Kribbella sp. NBC_01245: one gene and its partner. The protein of the gene in region 2 binds, or shares a complex with, the protein of the main gene of each other region. Links are inferred from orthologs where the notes say so. Each region holds a gene or a part of one and is shown on either strand. Other genes may lie near its edges. The genes, in order: rplI and rplT.

Region 1 (10,667 bases), 2.4 Mb from region 2 along the record:
CGCCGCCGCGGTCGGCGCCTCCATCCCGACACCGTGCGCGGTGCCACCGGAGACGACCAGGATGTGCCCGTCACCTGCGACCCGGCGCTGCCGATAACCGACGCGCTCGCCACGACGTACCGAGTGCACATCGAGCACGGTCGCCCGCACGGTCAGCGCACCACGGTCGCCGAGCCATAGGCCGGTGCCCATCCGGAGCCGCACGTTCTCGCCGATATCGCCGAGCTTGGTCGCCGGTACGTGCGAGACCCAGAGGGGTCCCTTGCGTACGGCGTTCGCCTGGCGGCCGAGCTCGGCGGCCTCGCGGATGTTCGCCGCGTAACCACCGGCGCCCATCGGGAAGTGCAGGGACCAGCCTTCGAAACGGACCCGGTCCAGCGAGCTCATCAGCATCGAGTGCCGTAGTTCGCGGGCGCCGATCCCGTGCCGGCGCATCGAGGTCTGCACCTCGACGACAACGCGGCTGCGGGCCGGGATCGAGACCAGGTCGGCCAGCCGGCTGACGGTGTGGATCACGTTCGGGCCGACCTGCGTGCGCACGAAAGGGCGCCACGGGGTCAGGACGACCACTTCGGCCTGCGGGTCGCTCGGGACTTCTTCATAGGTACCGACGGCCACCGTCTTGGCGCCGAGGGCGGCTGCTTCGGCCAGCAGTCGGGCATTGCCGACGCCGTAGCCGTTACCTTTCGCGACCGGCACGATGGACTCGTTCCACGTGGAACGTAAATGCTCGCGCCACCGAGCCTGGTCGATGTGCAGAGTCAGGGGCATGTCAGGTCATCGCCGTCTCATGTAGAGGTCGAATGCGGTGTAGAGCGGCTTGTTCAACGGCAGATCCCACTCACCGACGTACTCGACGGCTTCGCCGCCGGTGCCGACCTTGAACTGGATCAGCCCGACGTGCGGGTCGTCCGGATCCAAGGTGTCGGTGATGCCCCGTAGGTCGTACACAGTGGCGCCGGACTCGAGCGCGTCCGACATCATCCGCCACTGGATGGCGTTGGATCCACGCACATCCCGTTTGGCGGTCGAGCTGGCTCCATAGGAGTACCACGAGTGCCGGCCCACTCTGATCCAGATCGTGCTCGCGACCAGATCGCCTTCGTGGTGGGCGTTGTAGAGCCGGAAGTCGCAACAGCCATGCGGCTGGGTCGTGAGCGCCTCGTACATCTTCACGAAGTACGGCAGCGGCCGCGGCGTGAAGTGATCCCGCTCGGCCGTCTCGACGTACAACGCGTGGAACGCCTTCAGGTCCTCGGCCGTACCGAGGCTGACCTCGACGCCCAGCTTGTCGGCCTTCTTGATGTTGCGCCGCCACAACTGGTTCATGCCCTTGAGTACGTCATCGGGCGTCTTACCGCCGAGAGGCACCTGGAACACGAACTGCGGCTGCCCGGCGGCGAAGCCCTCGCCGACGCGCGGAGCCTTCCAGCCGAGGGCGTGCAGCTGCGCGATCACGGTGGCGCCGGACGGCTCGATCACGTCGGGCCGGACATCACCGAGGCGCGGCTGCTGACCACTGGCGATCGCGTCCTTGATCGTCTTCGCGGACCAGCGCCGGGTCGCGACCGGCGGACCCATCCGCAGGCCGAAAGCCCCTTGTTCCTTGCAGTGTTCGGCCAGTGGGCGCAGGTAGCGGCCGACGTCGATCGCGTCCCAGTCGATCACCGGGCCCTCGGGCAGATAGGCGAGATAACGCTTCACCTTCGGCATCTGCCGGTAGAGCACCAGCGCCGAGCCGAGCAGCTCAGCGGGATTGGCCGGATCGAACCAGCCGAGCGACTCCGCTTTCCACTCGCCCTTCACCGCCGCCCAGCCAGGGGTCTGCAGGAAGCTCGCCGACGGGCGCGACGCGATGAACGCCGCGTGATCGTCGGTGGAGATGGGCCGGATCAACAAGTCACTCACGGTGCGCCAGGTTACCGGCCCACGCTCAATCGCCCGAACTAGGCTGGGTCGAATGAGCTTCGTCGCGCTGGTCACGGGTTCCACGTCGGGTATTGGCGCGGCTACAGCGCGTCGTCTCGCGGCCGATGGTTTGACCGTCGTCATCCATTCCCGCAGCAGTGTCGAAGCCGGCCAGGCGCTGGCCGATGAGCTTGGTGGAAGCTACGTCCAGGCCGACCTCGGCGTGGACGCGGAGGCCACCGGTTTGGTCGAGCAGACTCTCGCTCGGCATGGCCGGCTCGACGTACTCGTGAACAACGCGGGCATCAGCTGGCCCGTCCCTCATGCCGATCTCGACGCGTTGAGTGCTGCCGATTGGCGCCGGCTGCTCGACGTGAACCTCATCGCGCCCTGGCTGCTCTGTACGGCGGCCCTTCCGGCGCTGCGCGCTTCCGATCGCCCGGGCGGTGGCGCGATCGTCAACGTCACCAGCCATGCGGGCGTCCGGCCGAAGGGCAGCTCGATCGCGTACGCCGCAAGTAAGGCCGCGCTCAACCACATGACCAAGCTGCTCGCCGCCGCGCTTGGACCTGCAGTGCGGGTCAACGCGGTAGCGCCCGGACTGGTGGATACGCCGCTCACCAAAGACTGGACCGAGGCCCACGAACTCTGGAACTCGCAAAGCCCCATGCGCCGTCCGGCCCAGCCCTCCGACGTGGCAGACCTAGTGGCCGCCGTACTAGCTAATACGTACCTGACGGGTGAGGTGATCTTGCTGGACGGTGGGCTGAACCTTCGGTGAGTACGGCGTGCCTTGGGCGCGTACTGGTGGTTCCGGCTGGTTTGCTCGGGTTATGCGTCTACTAGTACGTGCTGCCGCGGTTGCCGTGTCTTTGGCGCTCATGCCCGTCTTGCCGGCTGACGCGACCACGGCCCGGTACGACGTACAGGTGGTGCCGGGTGGTCCGCTGTTGCCGTTCACGCGTGCTGCGGCGGATCGGGTGTTGCTCGCGGACAAGGTGGCCGCGGCGAAGTACGGCACGCCGGCGCCGATCGACGATCCGGTGCGGGAGAAGGCGATTCTCGAGGCGGTGGCGGCGAAATCGCGGGAGTGGGGGATCGACCCGGAGGCGTCGGTACGGATCTTCCGCGACCAGATCGAGGCCAAGAAGGTGGTCCAGCGGGAGTGGTATCGCCGGTGGGACTCGGGTCAGGCCGAGCCGCCGGCCGAACGACCCGATCTCGGCCAAATCCGTCCGCTGATCGACAAGCTCAACGCCGTACTGCTCGACGAAATCCGCCTCACGGTCGACGTCCGGGCGCGACCGTCATGCGTCACCAAGCAGACGCGTGCCTACGTCGCGGTGGTGGTTGAGAAGCGGCTCGACCCGTTACACGCGACCGCGCTGGCCCGGGCGCTGACGTCGTTGTGCGCGATGCTGCGATAACGTCCGGACCATGGCCGCCGCGGATCACTCCACTCACCCCGCTCGACGCTCGACCGCGTTCGTCTATTGGATCTGCGTGGTGCTGACGCTGCTGGTCGGCGTCTTCCTGGCGGTCGACGCGAGCGCGGGCGGCTACGGCACCCCGGCCTGGGTCGGCACCAGCATCGCCGCGATCGGGCTGCTCGCGCTGGCCGGCCTGTACGCCGCTTGCGCGCTCGGGCGGATCCGGCTCGAGACGTCGATCCTGGCCGGCCGGTTCAAGGGCAAGGCGACGTACTTGCATGTGACGGTCGTCTGCCTGGTGCTGGTGATCGGCGCCGACATCCTGATCCCGAACCGCGAGGCGGGCAGTCTCGCCGTACTGTTCCCGTTCGGTATCGCCTACTGGTTAAGCCACGCCACCTCCGAGCACTAAGCGAGTTGGGCGCGGAGGTAGTCGATATCGGCCTTCTGCCCGTGCTCGTTGTTCGGCGTCTCGACGACGACCGGGGCGCCGGCCTGACGCACCACCGTGACGATGTCGGCCGGGTCGATCTCGCCCTCGTCGAAGTTGCTGTGCCGGTCCGCGCCGGAACCGAAGGCGTCGCGGGAGCCGTTCGCATGCACGAGGTCGATCCGGCCGGTGATGGCCTTGACCTTCTCCACCACGTCGGAGAGCTGCTCGCCACCGGCGTGGAAGTGGCAGGTGTCGAGGCAGAAGCCGACCCGGTCGACATGCTCGTTGCCCGAAGCCTGCACCGCATCCCACAGCCGGGTGATCCGGTCGAGCTGGCGGGCCATCGCATTCTCCCCGCCGGCGGTGTTCTCGATCAGCAGCGGCACGGCCAGGTCGGCCCGCTCGATGCACTTGCGCCAGTTGTCGAACCCGACCTCGGGGTCGTCGCCCTTGCCGACGTGGCCGCCGTGCACGATCAGGCCTTTCGCGCCGATCGACGCGGCCGCGTCGAGCTGCTGCTGGAGGATCTTGCGACTGGGGATCCGGATCCGGTTGTTCGTGGTCGCCACGTTCACCAGGTAGGGCGCGTGCACGAACAGGTCCAGCCCGGCGGCCTCGGCCGCGGCCTTCAGCGCCGCGGCACCGCCTTCGTAGGCGACCTTCGGGGCTTTCCAGCCCTGCGGGTCACCGAGGAAGAACTGAACTACCTCCGCACCGCGGCCGGCGGCCTCGGCGAGCGGGTTCTCCTGATCGACGTGCGCACCCAGTTTCAAGCTCATTCCGTCACCTTATTAGGCCGCACCGACAGTTTTCACCGCCGCGACCGACCCGGCCGGACCGAGGGCCGGAGCAGGGGCCGGACCAGGGCCGGACGCAGCCGGATGATCACGCAGGGGAGTCGAAGGGCCTGTGGATAGTGGTCAGGGCATCGTCCGTACGCTGGTATTCTTTCCGTGGGCCTGGTCCATCGACCGGGTCCGTTTCCGATCACCGGCGACCGATGCCGGTGGGAGGACCGCATCGCCCTCCTGCCACGGAGAGACCGTGGCCGCCAAGTCCGAAGGAGGTGGAGTTCGCGCATGCGTCGTTATGAAGTCATGGTGATCCTCGACCCTGAGCTCGAAGAGCGCACCGTTGAGCCGTCCCTCGACACGTACCTGAACATCGTCCGCAAGGAAGGTGGAACGGTCGAGAAGGTCGACATCTGGGGCCGCCGCAAGCTGGCCTATGACGTCAAGAAGAAGGCCGAAGGCATCTACGCCGTCATCGACCTGACCGCCGAGCCGGCCGTGGTCAAGGAACTCGATCGTCAGCTCACGCTGAACGAGTCGATCCTGCGTACCAAGGTCATCCGCCCGGACCAGCACTGATCCACGGGGTCGTCAGCACCATCGGTGATGTCGGCGCCAAGCCGCAACTGATAGTCGCACCCGATATGCAGGAGGAACGGTAATGGCAGGCGAAACCACCATCACTCTGGTCGGCAACCTTGTCGACGATCCCGAGCTCCGGTTCACGCCCTCCGGCGCGGCCGTCGCGAACTTCCGTATCGCGTCGACGCCCAGGACGTATGACCGGCAGACCGGTGAGTGGAAGGACGGCGATTCGCTGTTCCTCAGCTGCTCGGTGTGGCGACAGGCCGCGGAGAACGTGGCCGAGTCGCTGCAGCGCGGCATGCGGGTCATCGTGCAGGGACGGCTCAAGTCCCGGACGTATGAGACCCGCGAGGGTGAGAAGCGCACCGTCTTCGAGATCGACGTCGACGAGGTCGGTCCGAGCCTGCGCAGTGCCACCGCCAAGGTGACCAAGGCCATGCGGTCCGGTCCCGGCGGCGAAGGTGGCGGCGGTGGCTTCGGTGGCGGTGGCGGCGGCAACTTCGGTGGCCCCGCCGGTGCACCCGGCGGCGGCGCCCCGCAGAACGATCCGTGGGCCACGCCCGCGGGTGGTGGCGGTGGCGGTGGCCAGGCGGCACCGCAGAACGACCCGTGGGCCAGCCAGGGCGGCGGCGGCATGGAAGAGCCGCCGTTCTGATCAGCAGTACAAACCCGTAACAGTGACCATTCCGGCCGGCGTTCACGCGTAAGGCCGGGCTCTAGTAGGAAGAGAGCACCACAATGGCCAAGATCATTCGGAAGCCGAAAAAGAAGGTTTGCGGCTTCTGCAAGGACAAGGCAACGTACGTCGATTACAAGGACACCGCGCTACTGCGCAAGTTCATCTCCGACCGCGGCAAGATCCGCGCGCGTCGGGTGACGGGCAACTGCGTGCAGCACCAGCGCGACGTCGCCATCGCCATCAAGAACGCTCGTGAGGTGGCTCTGCTGCCCTACACGAGCACCGCTCGCTGAGGGAGGTCCCACCTATGAAGCTCATTCTTGCGCAGGAGGTCGAGGGCCTCGGAGCCCCCGGCGACATCGTCGAGGTCAAGGACGGTTACGGCCGTAACTACCTCGTTCCGCGTGGGTTCGCCATTGGCTGGACCCGTGGCGCGGAGAAGCAGATCCAGTCGATCAAGCGGGCGCGTGACGCCCGGGCGATCCAGGGCAAAGAGCACGCGAGCGAGATCAAGAACCAGCTCGAGCAGCTCGGCGTCAAGCTGACCGTGAAGGCCGGCGAGACCGGTCGCCTGTTCGGTTCGGTCACCCCGGCGGATGTCGCCGGTGCGATCAAGTCCTCGGGTGGCCCGTTGGTCGAGAAGCGCGCGATCACGATCGCCGCGCCGATCAAGACCACCGGCAAGCACCAGGTCTCGGTGCAGCTGCACCCCGACGTGGCCGCCACGGTCCGCCTCGAGGTCGTAGCGGCCTGACCTCCGCTCACCGCAGCAAACGAAAGGCCCGCATCCCTTGAGGATGCGGGCCTTTCGCTTTGGTCAGAGAGGTCAGCGATTTTCGGGGGCCGGCCAGGTCGGTTGCTGGGGGTCACTGGCAGTCGAGCCGCTGGCGGGCGGGTCCACGACGGGCCAGGTCTGGATGTCCGGGTCGTTGGCGCTGGTGTTGCCACTCGGCTGTTCGATGGCGGGCCACTGCGGGACGGGCGGGTCGTCGGCGGCCCACGCCGAGCCCGGCACCAGCACCATCCCCAGGGCCGCCAGCAAGGCGGTCAGTGATCGACGCATAGGTCAGCCCGGGGGGAGGTTGAGGGCGTAGATCACGTTGTCGTGCAGGATGATGGCGCGGTTACCGGCCACGCCCCACGGACGGGCCATGTTCAGGTCGACCGACTTCGGGACCTTTTGGCCGGCGGTGACGAATGCGCCGGAGGTGTTGTAACGGCCGTAGACCCGGCCGCCGGCCGCGCTCAATGGCTCGAAGCCGGCGATGGTGTCGATCTTGTTCGTCGTCACGCTGATCACGCAGGTGCCCCAGGCTGCGACCTTGCCCTCGGCGTCCGGGATCCACTTGGCGCCGGCCGCGTTGGAGGCGGTCGCCTGAGCACAGATCGCGACCGGGTCGCCCGACTTGGTGCTGTGCACGACGGGAATCACGTTCTCGGTCTTCGTCTTCCACAGCACCAGCACCCGGCCGGCGCTCGCGACCACCACGCGCTCGATCTGACCGGTCGACCCGGGCGGGCTCTTCGGCTTGACCTCGGCGATCGGCTTGTCCGGCTCCAACAGCCACCAGGGCCCGTAGTACGCCGCGAGCAGGACCTGCTGGCCCTCGGCGAGCATCACGCTCGCCCGGCGCGGGATCTGCGCCGCGTCGATCGGCCGCAGGCTCTCACCGGTGACCACGAACGTGCCTTCCTTGTTGAACACCAGCGGGGACGAACCGTAGAACTGCACCGTCGTACTCGACGCCAGCTTGATGAACTTGCCGGTGGCACCCTCGCGCGGCCAGTAGGACAGGTAGTCGTCCGAGACCACCGCGACCACCTGGTTGCCATCGACCGTGGTGAAGACCGGACTCTTCGAACTCTTGTTGACCTTGTCCTGCCAGAGCACCTTGCCGTTGGGGTCCAGTACGGCGACCTTGGCGTCGGGCGTGATGAACGCCACCTGCTTGCCGTCGGGAGCGACCGCCGGGGTGGTATTCGGCATCACGTCGACGCTCCAGCCCGCGTTGTTCGACCAACCCGAGGGCACCGGCCGGAAGTTGAAGACGTCCGGCTTGATGCTCGGCTCGGGCAGCGGAGGCAGCGTCGTCGCGACCACCTCCGGCTCTTTCGGTGTCCGGTTCCGGAAAACGAGCAGATAGGTCAGTGTGCCGGCCAGCAACGCCACGGCCACACCGATGGCGACGTACACCGGCCAGACCGGCTTACCGCCACCACCGCCACCGCGGCGACCGGTCTCGGGCGCGATCGCGTCCACCGAACCGTCCGGGTGGATCACCAGCGGCCAGGACGATCCGTCCGGCTCGACGGCGGTCGCCTTGATCGGGCGGCCGAGTTGCGCCGCGCGATCGGCGACGATCGCCAGCGCCGCCTGGCGGGGATCCTGGTCGACCACTGGATGGCTTCGGCCAGCGATCTTCACCTCGCCGTTGTGGGCGTCGTACAACCGGATCGTGACCTTCGGCCACGACGGGATGCCCTTGTCCGCCACCTTGCTCCCTCGTCGGCACACTCCGTCCGGGTGATCGGAGCTACCGCCCGTTTCTAGCATGCCGCGAGGCCCACCGTGGCGCTCAGAGGCATCTTGAGTCACGGCTTGTGACACAGGTTGCGGACAATCGGCAAATCGGGCTTGTAGTGACCCTACGGCGCGATACAAAATCCCTGTCCTGTGGACCAGTCGTCACGCGGTGTTCCGAGAGGCGGGAGAATGTCTTGGGCCGCAACGCCCTCACCCCCTTGAGAGGAGGCGACTGTGACTCAGCCGCAGCACAATCCGTGGACCCGTCAGACGCAGGGCCCGGGCGTGCCGGCTCCGGGGCCGGTGCAACCACCGGTCCAGCCCCAGCCTGCCCAGCACCAGCCACTCGGTGCGCAGGCCCCGCAGTACGGCGTACCGGCGCCCGCGCCGGAGGAGCGGTTGCCGAAGTTCGCGATCCCGGCGGCCGACACGTTGTGGTGGCTGGGTGTGCATGGTGGGTCCGGGGAGACCACGATGTCCCGGCTGCTGCCGGGGACGCACGCGGCGGGCCATCGCTGGCCGATCCCGCCGCCGCCGGTGCCGACCCCCATCGTGCTGGTGGCCCGCACGCACGCCTATGGTCTACGGGCCGCACAGCGGGCGGCGACCGAATGGGCCTCCGGAGTGGTCAGTGGAGTCAGCGTGCTGGGACTCGTCCTGATCGCCGACGCCCCGGGCCGGTTGCCCAGGGTGCTCGACGACTTCGCCGACATCGTCGGGGGCGGAGTGCCACGGGTGTGGGATATCCCGTGGATCGAGGAGTGGCGCCGGGGAGAGGATCCGACGCCCGACAACACGCCCGACGAGGTTTTCGAAGTTCTTGAATCCATCTACGCGCTCCGTGCGTCAAACCAGGCGGTCTACCCCGCTTCGTACTGAAAGGTCAACTGATGTCTCTGCTCGAACTGGTTCCGCCGAAGGTCCTCACGTTCGTTCCTGTCGGCGTTCCGGACCCGGGAGCCGGCACCGCGCCGGGCGACTCCGAAGGCAAGATCACCACCGTGATCGGCTGGGTCACCTGGATCGCGTTCGCAGTCTGCGCCCTGGGCGTCATCATCGCCGGCGGCATGATGGCCGTCGGCCAGAAGCGCGGTGAGGGTGGCGAGCACGCCGCCCGCCTCGGTTGGGTGCTCGCGGGCTGCATCGTGGTCGGCTCCGCGGCCGGCCTTGTGAACGCCCTGATCTGACGCGACCGACGAACGGGTGCCCGTGGCGATCTTCAGCAAGTCCGATGACGGCGACGAGATGGACGGCGACAGCCTCTGGGAATCCAGGGGATTCATCGCCTCCGTCATCGTCGTCGTCGCCGTGGTGATCTGCGGACTCGCCTGGCTGGTGCTCGGCGGTGGCGGGGACGACCCGAACACCAATCCCACGGTGGACCCGACCGGCGTCCCCACCGAGACCCCGACCGTCGAGCCGACGGGGCCGCCGGCGACGGCGGACCCGACCCCGACGGATCCGCTGCCGACGGACCCGGTGTCACCGGGCGCCTCGCCGAGGCCGGGCGCCTGCACGATCAAGCCCGGTGACCAGCGGATGGCCGCGACGGCGCCGACCGGCGTCTTCTGGCGGTTCGAGGGCGGCATCCTGGTGCCGTTCAAGCCCACCGTCGGCCCGCTGGTGCATGATTCGTCCGGTGTCTTGAGTTGTTTCGCGCATTCCCCGATCGGCTCGGTCTTCGCCGCGATGAACAGCCTGGCCCAGGCCCAGGACGCGCAGAACGCCGAGCGCGTGATCAGGGCGCGGGTCGCACCCGGTCCCGGCCGTGATCGGGCGCTGGCCGACGCGAGGCTGGCGCGGATCAGTCCGACCCCGTTCGTGGGCGGCAAGGCGCAGGTCCAGTTCGTCGGCTACAAGTACGTCGACTGCTCGACCAACCGGTGTGTGCTGTCGGTGGCAGTGCAGTCCGGCGCCGAGGTCGACAAGGTCGCCGGGCTGGTCGTGGTGATGAAGTGGTCGGGCGGCGACTGGAAGATCGACCTCCGGTCCGACGGCAGTATCAGCGGCGATCCCGACGTGCTCGGCTCTCTCGACGGGTACGTCCGCTTCCGAGGAGCGTGATGATCGCCCTCGGTTGTGGCCTGTCGGACATCGGTGCCTGCCTCGAGGAGTTCCTCACCTTCGCCGTCAACAAGGTGCTCGGTGGCCTGCTCGACCTGATCCTGGACGCGATCAAGTGGGTCGTCGCCCACGCGGTCAAGTTCATCCTCGAAGCGATCGGCACGTTCTGGATCAGGCTGCCGACCATCTCGCTGACGGACAGCGGTCAGCCGTCGTCGACGATCGGTTTCGTCGAACAGCAGACGGTCTGGTT
Region 2 (10,666 bases):
TTCAGCGCGATCTCGTAGTCGAGGACCGTGTTGTGGCTGGAGAACGGCACGAACACGAAGACGGGCCGCTCGTCCAGGCCCATGGGCGGGCTGCCACGCAGCGTCGCGATCAAGAGACCGATGGCCCAGACGACCGTGCCTGTCCGGGCGAGTCGAGTCGCCTGCTCGGTCCGGCCCTGCCGTGTCAGCAGCAGGATCCGGGCGAGGAGCCAGGCGAGAACGGTCGCGGCGACGAGTGCGAGGGCGACGTACGAGCCCGATGGGATCACTAGCCGGAGGAGATGGCGGTGGCGCCGGTGCGGCGGGGGTCGCCGGCGACGGTTAGGCCGGTGGTTGGTTCCCAGAGGGCGGCGGCTACTCCGCCGAAGTACATCGAGTGTGGGGGCATTGCGCGGGTGGGGAGGTCGAGCGCCGGGAGGGTCAGGTCTTCCTCGTGGTCGACGGTGATGTCGGAGCGGACGCGGACGTGCAGGCGCGGGTATTCGACCGCCTCGCGCAGCGGCATCCTGCCATGCGCGAAAAGCGCGTACGTCTGCGCCAACGCCGTCGGGATCCGGTCCGAACCAGGCGAACCAATGGCCAGCACCGCGCCATCGTGAGAGCGGCGGGCCACGGTCGGCGCCATGTTCGAGGTCAGCCGCGTCCCCGGCGGCAGACTGTGGACGCCACCCGCGAGCAACTCCTGCTCCCCGAGCGCGTTGTTCAGCCAAATGCCCGTACCTGGCGTCATCGCGCCCGACCCATACCCGGACGACACCGTCACCGCGCACGCGTCACCCGAATCGTCGACCACCGAGACCGTCGCCGTACTGGGTGATCCAAGCGCGCGCAGATCGCCCGCCCGGGCCAACTCGAGAACGTTGCGCCCAGCCAGCAGACGCTCGTCCTCGGCATCGAGTTCGGCCAGGCGCTGCCCGAGCACCGCATGCTGTACGTCGACCAGGCGGCGCAACTCGGCGGCCGTCCAACCACCCGCCGCCGGTACGCCGTCCAGCAGGGCCAGCATCGCCGCGACGGCCACACCACCAACGGCCGGGGGCGGGTTCGTCGCGAGGCGCCAGCCGTTCTGCTCGACGGTCAACGCCGGCCGGACCACCGCCTGGTACGCCGCGAGGTCCTCGCGGGTGAGGATGCCCTCCCGCTCGGCCATGTCGTCGGCGATGAGCTCGGCCAGCTCGCCCGTGTACAACGCGGATGCGCCGATGTCCGCGATGAGCTGCAACGACTCGGCGAGGTGCGGGATGACCACCGTGGACCCGGTGGTGAGGACGGCGCCCGTCTTGTCATGTACGACGGCGTGGCTCGGCTCGTGCCAGCCGAAGATGATGTCGTGCGTATAGCCCAGGTAGTACGCCGAGGTCGGGCCCAACGGGAAGCCGGAGTGGGCGATCTCGACGGCAGGCCGGACGACCTCGTGCCAAGGCGCACGCCCGTACCGCTGGTGGGCGAGGTCGAGCGCCTTGAGAGCGCCCGGCGTCGCGACGGACCCGTGGCCGACCGTGGTCGTGGTACCACCGCCGTACTCGGTCTCGATATCCCAGACGCCCCGGCCGAACCGCTCCGGCGGCAGACCTCGGCCGGGCATCTCGACCCAGCCGTCGATGGTGACGGGATCGCCGCCGGGTGGTTGCACCGTGACGAATCCGCCCGCGGCCGGTGAGACCACGCCGATCTCGTTGACCATCATGACCAGCGTCGCCGCGAGGGCAGCGTCGACCGCGTTACCGCCCTCGGACGCGAGCCGGACCCCGGCCTCGGCCGCCGCCACGTTCGGCGCGGCGACCGCGACCCTGGGACTCGTCACGATCGGGCCGGATCAGCCGACGCGCTGAACGGCACCGAACCGGCTGACCGTGACCTGCACCGCCGCTTGCCTGGCCTCGGCCACCTCGGTCTCGGTGAGAGTCCGATCGGGCGCCCGGAAGCGCAACGCGAAGGCCAGCGACTTCTTGCCCTCGCTGATCTGCTCACCCGTATAGACGTCGAAGAGCCGAATCGACTCGAGTAGATCGCCCGCGCCTTCGACCAGCGCCGCCTCGACGTCGGCCGATGCCACCTCGGCGGGCACGATCAGCGCCACGTCCTCCTTGGCCACCGGGTACGACGAGAAGGGCTCTGCCGTCACCGAGACCGGCGCGGCCTCGATCAGGGCGTCCAGGTTCAGCTCTACGGCTGCCGATCGCGCGGGCAGGCCGAACGCCTTGCAGACCGTCGGGTGCAACTCACCGGCATAACCGACGATCGTGTCGCCAACGGACACCTCGGCACACCGGCCCGGGTGCCACGGCGCGCGCTCGACGTTCCGCAGCACCGGCTCGACTCCGACGGCCAGTGCGACCGTACGAGCGACCTGCACGGCGTCGGTCCAGCTGACCGGCTGGGCCTTGCCCCACCAGCCGGCGGCCACGCGGGCACCGGTCAGTACGGCGCCGAGGTGCAACGGCTGGTGCGGGAGCGCCGCGTCGAGCGCGAGCAGCTCCTCGTCGGTCGGCCGCTGCGCCACCGAAGGCAACGGCGCCACGCTCACGCCGCCCTCGGAGGCCTTCGGCAGGAAGACCAGGCTGGTCTGGAACAGCGCGAGGTCCGTCGTACCGCGGCCGACGTTGCGCTCCGCCGTACGGAGCAGCCCCGGCAGCAGGGTCGTCTGCATGGACGGCTCTTCGTCGGACAACGGGTTGGCCAGGCGGACCGTCGTACGGCGCTCGTCGTCGCCGGGCAGGCCGAGTGCGTCGAAATCAGCCTCGCCCACGAACGGGTAGGCCACGACCTCGGTCAAACCCGCGCCGACGAGGGCCGTCGCGATCCGGCGGCGCCGGCGCTGGGACCCGGTCAGACCCTGGCCACCCGGAGCGGGCGGCAGGACCGACGGCACGTTGTCGTACCCGTAGAGCCGGATGACCTCTTCGGCGAAGTCGTTGGGGTCCCGCAGATCCGGCCGCCAGCTCGGCGCGGTGATCGTCAGGTCCGAACCAGCGGTCTCGACCTTGCAGCCGACGGCCTCGAGCCAGGCGACCGTATCCGCGTCGGAGATCGGAGCGCCCGCCACGGTGGCCGCGTGCGCGACTGGGATCGTCACCGGCTCGGCGGTCGCGGGCTCGCCCACGACCGTCTCGTCCGGCGTGATCGTGCCACCCGCAAGCTCGGCCAGCAGATCCGCGACGCGCTGTGCGGCGTACCGCGGAAGGGCCGGGTCAACGCCACGCTCGAACCGGCGCGACGCCTCGGACGACAGCTTGTGACGGCGGCTTGAGCGGGCGATCGTGATCGCGTCGAAGTGCGCCGCCTCGATCACGACGTCGGTGGTCGACGCGGAGATCTCGGTGGTCGCGCCACCCATCACGCCGGCGATACCGATCGGGCCGGAGTCGTCGGTGATCAGCAGGTCCTCGGGGTCGAGCTCGCGCGTCTGGTCGTCCAGCGTGACCAGCTTCTCGCCTGCGGTCGCCCGCCGTACGACGATGTCGCCGGCCAGGCGCGCCTTGTCGTACCCGTGGATGGGCTGCCCCAGCTCGAGCATCACGTAGTTGGTGATGTCCACGCCGATCGAGATCGAGCGCATACCGGACAGCGCGAGCCGCTGCTGCAGCCAACGCGGCGACGGCGCGCTCGGGTCGATCCCGGTCACCGTGCGAGTGACGAAAACCGGGTTGGCGGCAGCGTCCTCGACCTTGACCGGGTAACCGCCCTTGCCGGCACCGGTCAGCTCGAGCGCGGCCGGGTCTTTGAGCGGCACGCCGTACGCCGTGGCCGCCTCGCGGGCGACGCCACGGATGGACAGGCAGTACCCGCGGTCGGGCGTGACGGCGATGTCGAGCACGTCCTCGCGGAGCTGGAGCAGCTCGATCGCGTCGTCGCCCGGCTTCGCCTCGTCGGCGCCGAGGACGAGGATGCCGCCCTTGCCGTCATCGCCGAGACCGAGTTCGGCGGTCGAGCAGATCATCCCGTTCGAAACGTATCCGTACGTCTTGCGTGCCGAGATGGCGAAGCCGCCAGGCAGCACCGCGCCCGGGAGTACGACGACGACCAGGTCATCGACCTCGAAGTTGCTCGCGCCGCAAACGACCCATTGCGGCTCATCCGCGCCGATGTCCAGGGAGCACCAGCGGATGGTCTTGCCGTTCTTCTGCGGCTCGGGCTCGAACGTGAGCACCCGGCCGACGACGAGCGGACCGGTCAGACCCGCGCCGCCCTCATCGACGGTCTCGACCTCAAGGCCGGCCCGAACCAGCTTCTCGCCGACCTCCCGGCCGCTGACGCCCGCCGGCAACTCGACGTACTCGCGAAGCCATGACAGTGGGACCCGCATCAGATCTCCATCCCGAACTGGCGGCTGAACCGCACGTCACCCTCGACCATGTCCCGCATGTCCTCCACGCCGTTGCGGAACATCAACGTCCGCTCCAGACCCATCCCGAACGCGAAACCGGAGTAGCGCTCGGTGTCGATCCCGCAGGCCTGCAGGACGCGCGGGTTGACCACACCGCAGCCGCCCCACTCGATCCATCCCTCGCTGCCACACGTACGACATGGGCGGTCCGGGTTGCCGACAGACTCGCCACGGCAGACGAAGCACTTCAGGTCGACCTCGGCCGACGGCTCGGTGAAGGGGAAGTAGTTCGGCCGGATGCGCGCCTCGAGCCCCTCGCCGAACATCGCGGTGACGAAGTGGTCCAGCGTGCCCTTGAGGTGCGCGAGCGTGATGCCCTCGTCCACGACCAGGCCCTCGACCTGGTGGAAGACGGGCGTGTGGGTCGCGTCCAGCTCGTCGGTCCGGAAGACCCGGCCCGGGCAGATCACGTAGATCGGCGGCTTGCGGGTCAGCATCGACCGCGCCTGCACGGGCGACGTGTGCGTCCGCAGCAGCGTGCCGGAACCGGCCGGCTCGACGAAGAACGTGTCCTGCATCTGCCGCGCCGGGTGGTCCGGCTGGAAGTTGAGGGCGTCGAAGTTCAGCCACTCGGCCTCGACCTCGGGTCCCTCGGCGACATCCCAGCCGAGTGCGGTGAAGACGTCCGCGACCTGCTCGGAGATCAGCGACAACGGGTGCCGCGCGCCGAGCTGCGGGGTGTGCCAGGGCAGGGTGACGTCGACCCGCTCGGTGGCGAGCATCCGCTCCTCGTGCTCGGCCTCGAGCACCAGCTGGCGGGCCGCGAAGGCCTCGTTGATCGCCTTGCGGGCGGTACCGATCCGCTGGCCGGCCTCCTTGCGGGCCTGCGGCGGCAGTGAACCGATCTCGCGATTGGCCAGCGCGATCGGCGACCGGTCGCTCATGTGCGCGAGCTTCGCCTCCTGCAAGGCGGCGAGATCCGCCGCCGCGGTAAACGCCTGCAGCGCCTCGTCCGTAGTCCGCTCGATCTCGCCCGCATGCAGCGGCGTGACCTCGACCGGGTCATAGTTCGTGTTGGGACCGGACATGCACAGGCCTTCCATCAAAATTTGGCTGGAACTGGGGCAAGTCTAAGAAGTTGCCGTACGACGCTGCGCGCGGGCCGACGCGTAGAGGCAGACCGCGGCCGCTGTGGCCAGGTTGAGGCTCTCGGCACGGCCGTAGATCGGCACCTTGACCGAGTGATCCGCGATCGCGTTGATGCCGTCGGGCAGGCCGTGCGCCTCGTTGCCGAACAGCCAGGCCGTCGGTTTGGCCAGCGTGCCGTCGTTGATGCAGTCGTCGAGATCGGTATCGCCATACCCGTCGGCGGCGAGCACCTGGATGCCCTGCGCCCGCCAGGCCCGCGCGGCCGCCTCGATATCCACCTCGACGCTGATCGGCAGGTGGAAGATGCTGCCCACGCTGGCGCGAACGGCCTTCGGGTTGTGCGGATCGACCGACTCCGCCGACAACACGACCGCGTCGGCACCGGCCGCGTCGGAACAACGGATCAAGGTGCCGGCGTTGCCCGGGTCACGGACTTGCACGCCGACGGAGATCAACTTCGCCTCGGCGGTCACCGCTTGGTCCAGCGGTACGTCGATGAGGCCGCAGATGGCGACGACGCCCTGAGAGGTAACGGTCTCGCTGAGGGCTTCGGCGCCGGCCCGGTCGACGTCGTACCAGCTGACACCCCGGTTGCGGGCGAGGTCGCGCAGGTCGCGATGGCGCTCAGCCACGCCGGGTTCGGCGTACACCTCGATGACGAGGTCGGCCTGCTCGAGCGCCTCCCGGACGGCCTGTGGGCCTTCGACCAGGAAGCGGCCGCTCTTGCGCCGGAACGCACGAGTGGCGAGCCTCCGGGCCTGCTTGATCCGCGCGGATTGTGCGGTCAGCAGGACCGGGCTCGCCACTTGCGTTGAACTGCTACTGATGCCGGAGCGTTGCTCAGGCAGCGTCGGTCTTGACGTCGTCGGCCTTGGGCAGGGCCGCCTTGGCCAGCTCGACAAGCTTCGCGAACGCCGGCGCGTCGTTGACGGCCAGGTCGGCGAGGATCTTGCGGTCGACCTCGACCTCGGCCAGGCGGAGACCCTGGATGAGGCGGTTGTAGGTCAGACCCTGCGCACGCGACGCGGCGTTGATGCGCTGGATCCAGAGCCGACGGAAGTCGCCCTTGCGCGCCCGGCGGTCACGGTACGCGTAGACCAGCGAGTGGGTGACCTGCTCCTTGGCCTTGCGGTACAGGCGCGAGCGCTGGCCGCGGTAACCGCTGGCCTGCTCGAGTACGACGCGGCGCTTCTTGTGGGCGTTGACTGCCCGCTTCACGCGTGCCATGAGGTGTTACTCCTTGTATTTCTGCGCCGGAGGAAGGTGGCCCACCGGCGGGGATGTGCGTGGGAGGAAGGCTCGGTCAGATGCCGAGGAGCTTCTTGACCTTCTTGATGTGGGACTTCGCCACGTCGACCTCACCGTCAAGACGACGGGTGCGGCGGCTCGACTTGTGCTCGAGCAGGTGGCGACGGTTGGTCTGCTCCCGGCGAAGCTTGCCCTTCCCCGTGACCTTGACGCGCTTCTTCATCCCCGAGTGGGTCTTCATCTTCGGCATGGTGGCCGTTTCTCCGTTTTCTCGTTGAACTCGTTGCGGGTGATGCTCCGGCCTCGCGGCCGGAGCCGGTCACTCCGGATCGAGGTTGTCGGCCGGGCCCTTGGGCTTCTTGGTGTGGCCTGCGGCCACCTCGGCCTCGTGCTGCTGGACCTGCTCGGCACGCTCCAGCCGCTCGGCTTCCAGCTCGGCCTCACGCTCGGCGAGCTTCTTGGCCTTCTCGGCCTCGACGTCGACGCGTGCTTCCGACTTCTTCTTGTGCGGGCCGAGAACCATGATCATGTTCCGGCCGTCCTGGCGCGGCGAGGACTCGACGAAACCGAGCTCGCTCACGTCTTCGGCGAGACGCTGCAGCAACCGGAACCCGAGCTCGGGCCTGGACTGCTCGCGACCGCGGAACATGATGGTGATCTTGACCTTGTCACCGGCACGCAGGAACCGAACGACGTGACCCTTTTTGGTCTCGTAGTCGTGCGGGTCGATCTTCGGCCGAAGCTTCATCTCTTTGATGACCGTGTTGGTCTGGTTCCGGCGGGACTCACGAGCCTTCTGCGCGGTCTCGTACTTGTACTTGCCGAAATCCATCAGCTTGCAGACCGGCGGACGGGCCGTAGCCGCGACCTCGACCAGATCGAGATCGGCTTCCTGTGCCAGCCGAAGGGCGTCCTCGATCCGAACGATGCCTACCTGCTCACCGTTCGGTCCGACCAGCCGCACCTCGGGAACGCGAATGCGCTCATTGACGCGCAGTTCAGTGGTGATGGGTCCTCCTGGGTTGTCCGTGTGTTCTAGCCACCTCTAGGCCGCACAGGCGGCCGGTAACTCCACCGGGAAGATCCCGGCGGAGGACATACAAAAAGGCCTCCGTGCAACCACACGAAGGCCCAAGTTCCCAGATCGACGACATCACACCCTGTGAGCGTGAACGTCTATCGCCGCCCCCTCCAGCCAGGCTGGGGAGCCGGTGTGACCGGGACCCGACGACTGGTTGATCTCACGATCGGTCTGTCGATGCGGGTGGGAGGTGGCCCTCCGCTTGTGACCAGAACAACCGGCAGGCTCCCTTTGTTCCATACACAGGAGTCGCCGCTCGACCTGGTCGGTCGCCCGCCAAGAGTAACAGGGGGTCGCCGCGATCACCACATCGGCGGCAGCCGCACCCGCTAAAGCTACGCTGACGCCCATGGAACCAACAGCCGCCCACCCCGAAACCGAGCCGACCACCGAAGCTCCGGCGGACGTCGTCGCCGACGCGTCACAGGCGAGTGGGGCGGATCCGCTGTCGACGATCTCGCGGGATATCGCCGAGGTGCCGAGCGTGGAGATCATCTCCACCGCCGCCCTCCACCTGATGAGCGCCGCCGCCGTCAACCTGGGCCTGGCCGAAGACCTTCCCGACCACAAGGACCTCGACGAGGCCCGCTCCCTTATCCACGCCCTCGCCGGCCTCCTAGACGCCTCGGTCCAATCCCTAGGCCACCACCACGCCGCCCCCCTCCGCGACGGCCTCAAATCCCTCCAACTAGCCTTCCGCGAAGCCTCGTCCATCCCCGACGAGCCTGGCGCGGGCCCCGGCGAAAAATACACCGGCCCCGTCCTCCCCTCCCCCAAGCGCTAACCCCTTTCGACGTCCTCCGGCCGCTCGGCGCTCTGAGCGGCCGATTGGGCCTGCCGTGCGGCGATCAACTCCGCACGAAGGGACGCAACCTCGGCGCTGAGTGCCGCCAGGTCTGCCCTAGTGATGGCGTGGCCCTCTTCCTCGACCTCGGCGACCCGCTGTACCAGCCAGGATGCGAGGGAGGCGGTCACCACACCGAGGAGGGCGATCCCGGCCAGCATCAGCCCAGCCGCGATCACTCTCCCAGCAGCGGTCACCGGATAGCGGTCGCCATATCCCACCGTGGTCACCGTCGTTAAGGCCCACCAGAGCGCATCCCCGAAGTTCTGGATCGTCGCGCCGTCTCTTCCCCGCTCCGCATCGAGCACGGCCAATGCCGCAATGAAGACCAGCAAGACCGACGAGCCGGCCACGTACACGGCGACTCGTCCACGCAGACTGCTTCCGGCGTACCTGTTCATCACGTTAAGCAGTGTCAGCAGCCGAAGCAGCCGGAGCGGTCTAAGCACCGGCAGCGCGATCACCGCCAGGTCAACCAGGTTCGTGGCTACGAACCTGAGCCTCGACGCTGACAGCAGAAGCCGAGCGATGTAGTCGAACGCGAACAAGGACCACGCGACCCAAGTGACCGTTTGGCAAAGTGCGACGAGCCCAGGTGAGAGATCCGGGACCAGGATCGGCCAGGCATAGGCAACGAGGAACAGCACCGCCAGGATGGTCAACGGCCACTCGGCCAGCCGCTCCCACCGGGCCTCTGAGGCTTCGTCTGGTGGGCCGAATCGCATCATCACCGTGTCAGCGTAGTGACGCCCGGTTGCATAGCTGCCGCGGTCGCCTGATTCCTCACATGACGTGTAGGTCGTGGGCCTCTACGTGTACGGCGCCGCTGGGTTTGCGGGTGAGGTTCAGTTCCAGGGTCAGGTCGGTGGTTTCGGTGGGATCGTCGGCGTTCAGGAACTCGACGGCGACCCAGGTGTGCGTCGGCGTCCGGATGACCCACGCCTCCCAATCGTCGAACGGCGGCGGTGGCATGAGGAGGCGAGCCGGGACGCCGTCGCCGTAATCGTCCACCCACATCCAGAAGTCCTCCGCGTGCTCGGACCGGTCCGGCGGTAGCAATGCGGCCAGCGCGTCCACGTCACGGGCCACTACGACCTCGACGGCCCGGCGCACCGCGGCCTTCTCGTCCTCGGCGAGCTGCCAGATCCCGTCGTCGGCGTCGTAGGGATGCCAGCTCCACTTGTCAACCATCGCTTCGAGAGCGACCTGGTCCGCTGCCCAGAGGCGAACCCGCACTCGGCCATCGACCTCGTCGGCGGTGACGTCGGTGATGGTCGCCTCCGGCACCGGCCGCTCGACGGAGACGGCTTCGGCCGGCGCGAACCGCAGCCACACCGAAGGTTCGGTCGCGCGCAACAAATGAACCCGGACCTCATGCGGACGACGGGCTACCCGCTCGATCTGGCTCCCGGCAACCTGGTCTCGGAGTCCCCGCAGTTCCATCCCGGAATCACATCACGATTCCCGTCCCCACGGCCTGAGCGGGCGTACTCGGGCCGAGCAGCGAGCTGCGCCTGGCGGGTAAGAGTTGGTCCGCGGAGTTTCGGAGAACACTCGCCCGATCAGTGGCTGGGTCAGCATCGGAAAAGGTCGGCGGCGTGGCATAGCCTCGGCATGCCGAGAGGGCGAGCACGCTCCGTGACGCGCCGGTAGCTTATGACTACCGGCCGTCAGGGGGCAGCTATGACAACCAGTGGTGGACAGAGCGCTGTGGCGAGGCCGCTGCGGGGTGACGTGCCGAAGACCCAGTCGATGGAGGTGCTGCAAGTGGCATACCTCCACGCCGTCGCGGCCGCCGCCGGCTGCACACTCGGCTCCGTGGCGCCCGACCGCGGCATCGCCGACTGGACCGTCGGGCACATCTCTGAAGAACACACCGCCGATACCGAATCGACCATCAAGGTTCAGCTGAAAAGCACACATCAGGTCGCACCATCGCCATCCGGAGACTTCTGGAGCATCACCCTCGAGAACGAGCACATCGCCAAGCTCGCCCAGCAACCGGTGACTTTGCCGC

The links.
Region 1: rplT (region 2) and rplI share a complex: the UniProt entries of both Bacillus subtilis proteins name them as parts of the 50S ribosomal subunit. The link is inferred for Kribbella sp. NBC_01245 from one-to-one orthologs.

Annotation. Positions count from the first base shown.
Region 1 is NZ_CP108487.1:5,855,537-5,866,203, forward strand. What follows is about bases 4,969-7,856. They hold rplI (50S ribosomal protein L9), read left to right. Parts: upstream 4,969-6,133; coding sequence 6,134-6,580; downstream 6,581-7,856. Other genes in these bases: rpsF (30S ribosomal protein S6), read left to right, coding at 4,969-5,141; OG394_RS26665 (single-stranded DNA-binding protein), read left to right, coding at 5,224-5,802; rpsR (30S ribosomal protein S18), read left to right, coding at 5,886-6,119; OG394_RS26680 (hypothetical protein), read right to left, coding at 6,653-6,889; OG394_RS26685 (hypothetical protein), read right to left, coding at 6,893-7,856. Outside these bases: OG394_RS26630 (alanine racemase), read right to left, coding at 1-771; OG394_RS26635 (lipid II:glycine glycyltransferase FemX), read right to left, coding at 778-1,908; OG394_RS26640 (SDR family NAD(P)-dependent oxidoreductase), read left to right, coding at 1,961-2,689; gamma subclass chorismate mutase AroQ, read left to right, coding at 2,742-3,335; OG394_RS26650 (hypothetical protein), read left to right, coding at 3,346-3,750; OG394_RS26655 (deoxyribonuclease IV), read right to left, coding at 3,747-4,550; more of rpsF, read left to right, coding at 4,851-4,968; more of OG394_RS26685, read right to left, coding at 7,857-8,320; OG394_RS26690 (DUF6668 family protein), read left to right, coding at 8,585-9,229; OG394_RS26695 (TrbC/VirB2 family protein), read left to right, coding at 9,241-9,537; OG394_RS26700 (PT domain-containing protein), read left to right, coding at 9,560-10,414; OG394_RS26705 (hypothetical protein), read left to right, coding at 10,414-10,667. UniProt on the Bacillus subtilis protein: Binds to the 23S rRNA.
Region 2 is NZ_CP108487.1:8,290,622-8,301,287, reverse strand. The notes cover bases 5,011-7,897. They hold rplT (50S ribosomal protein L20), read right to left. Parts: upstream 6,704-7,897; coding sequence 6,317-6,703; downstream 5,011-6,316. Other genes in these bases: infC (translation initiation factor IF-3), read right to left, coding at 7,044-7,688; rpmI (50S ribosomal protein L35), read right to left, coding at 6,780-6,974; OG394_RS38200 (TrmH family RNA methyltransferase), read right to left, coding at 5,458-6,282; pheS (phenylalanine--tRNA ligase subunit alpha), read right to left, coding at 5,011-5,415. Also shown: OG394_RS38220 (hypothetical protein), read right to left, coding at 1-269; OG394_RS38215 (gamma-glutamyltransferase), read right to left, coding at 269-1,804; pheT (phenylalanine--tRNA ligase subunit beta), read right to left, coding at 1,817-4,306; more of pheS, read right to left, coding at 4,306-5,010; OG394_RS38180 (DUF1844 domain-containing protein), read left to right, coding at 8,155-8,589; OG394_RS38175 (potassium channel family protein), read right to left, coding at 8,586-9,377; OG394_RS38170 (hypothetical protein), read right to left, coding at 9,433-10,092; OG394_RS38165 (DUF4365 domain-containing protein), read left to right, coding at 10,402-10,666. UniProt on the Bacillus subtilis protein: Binds directly to 23S ribosomal RNA and is necessary for the in vitro assembly process of the 50S ribosomal subunit. It is not involved in the protein synthesizing functions of that subunit.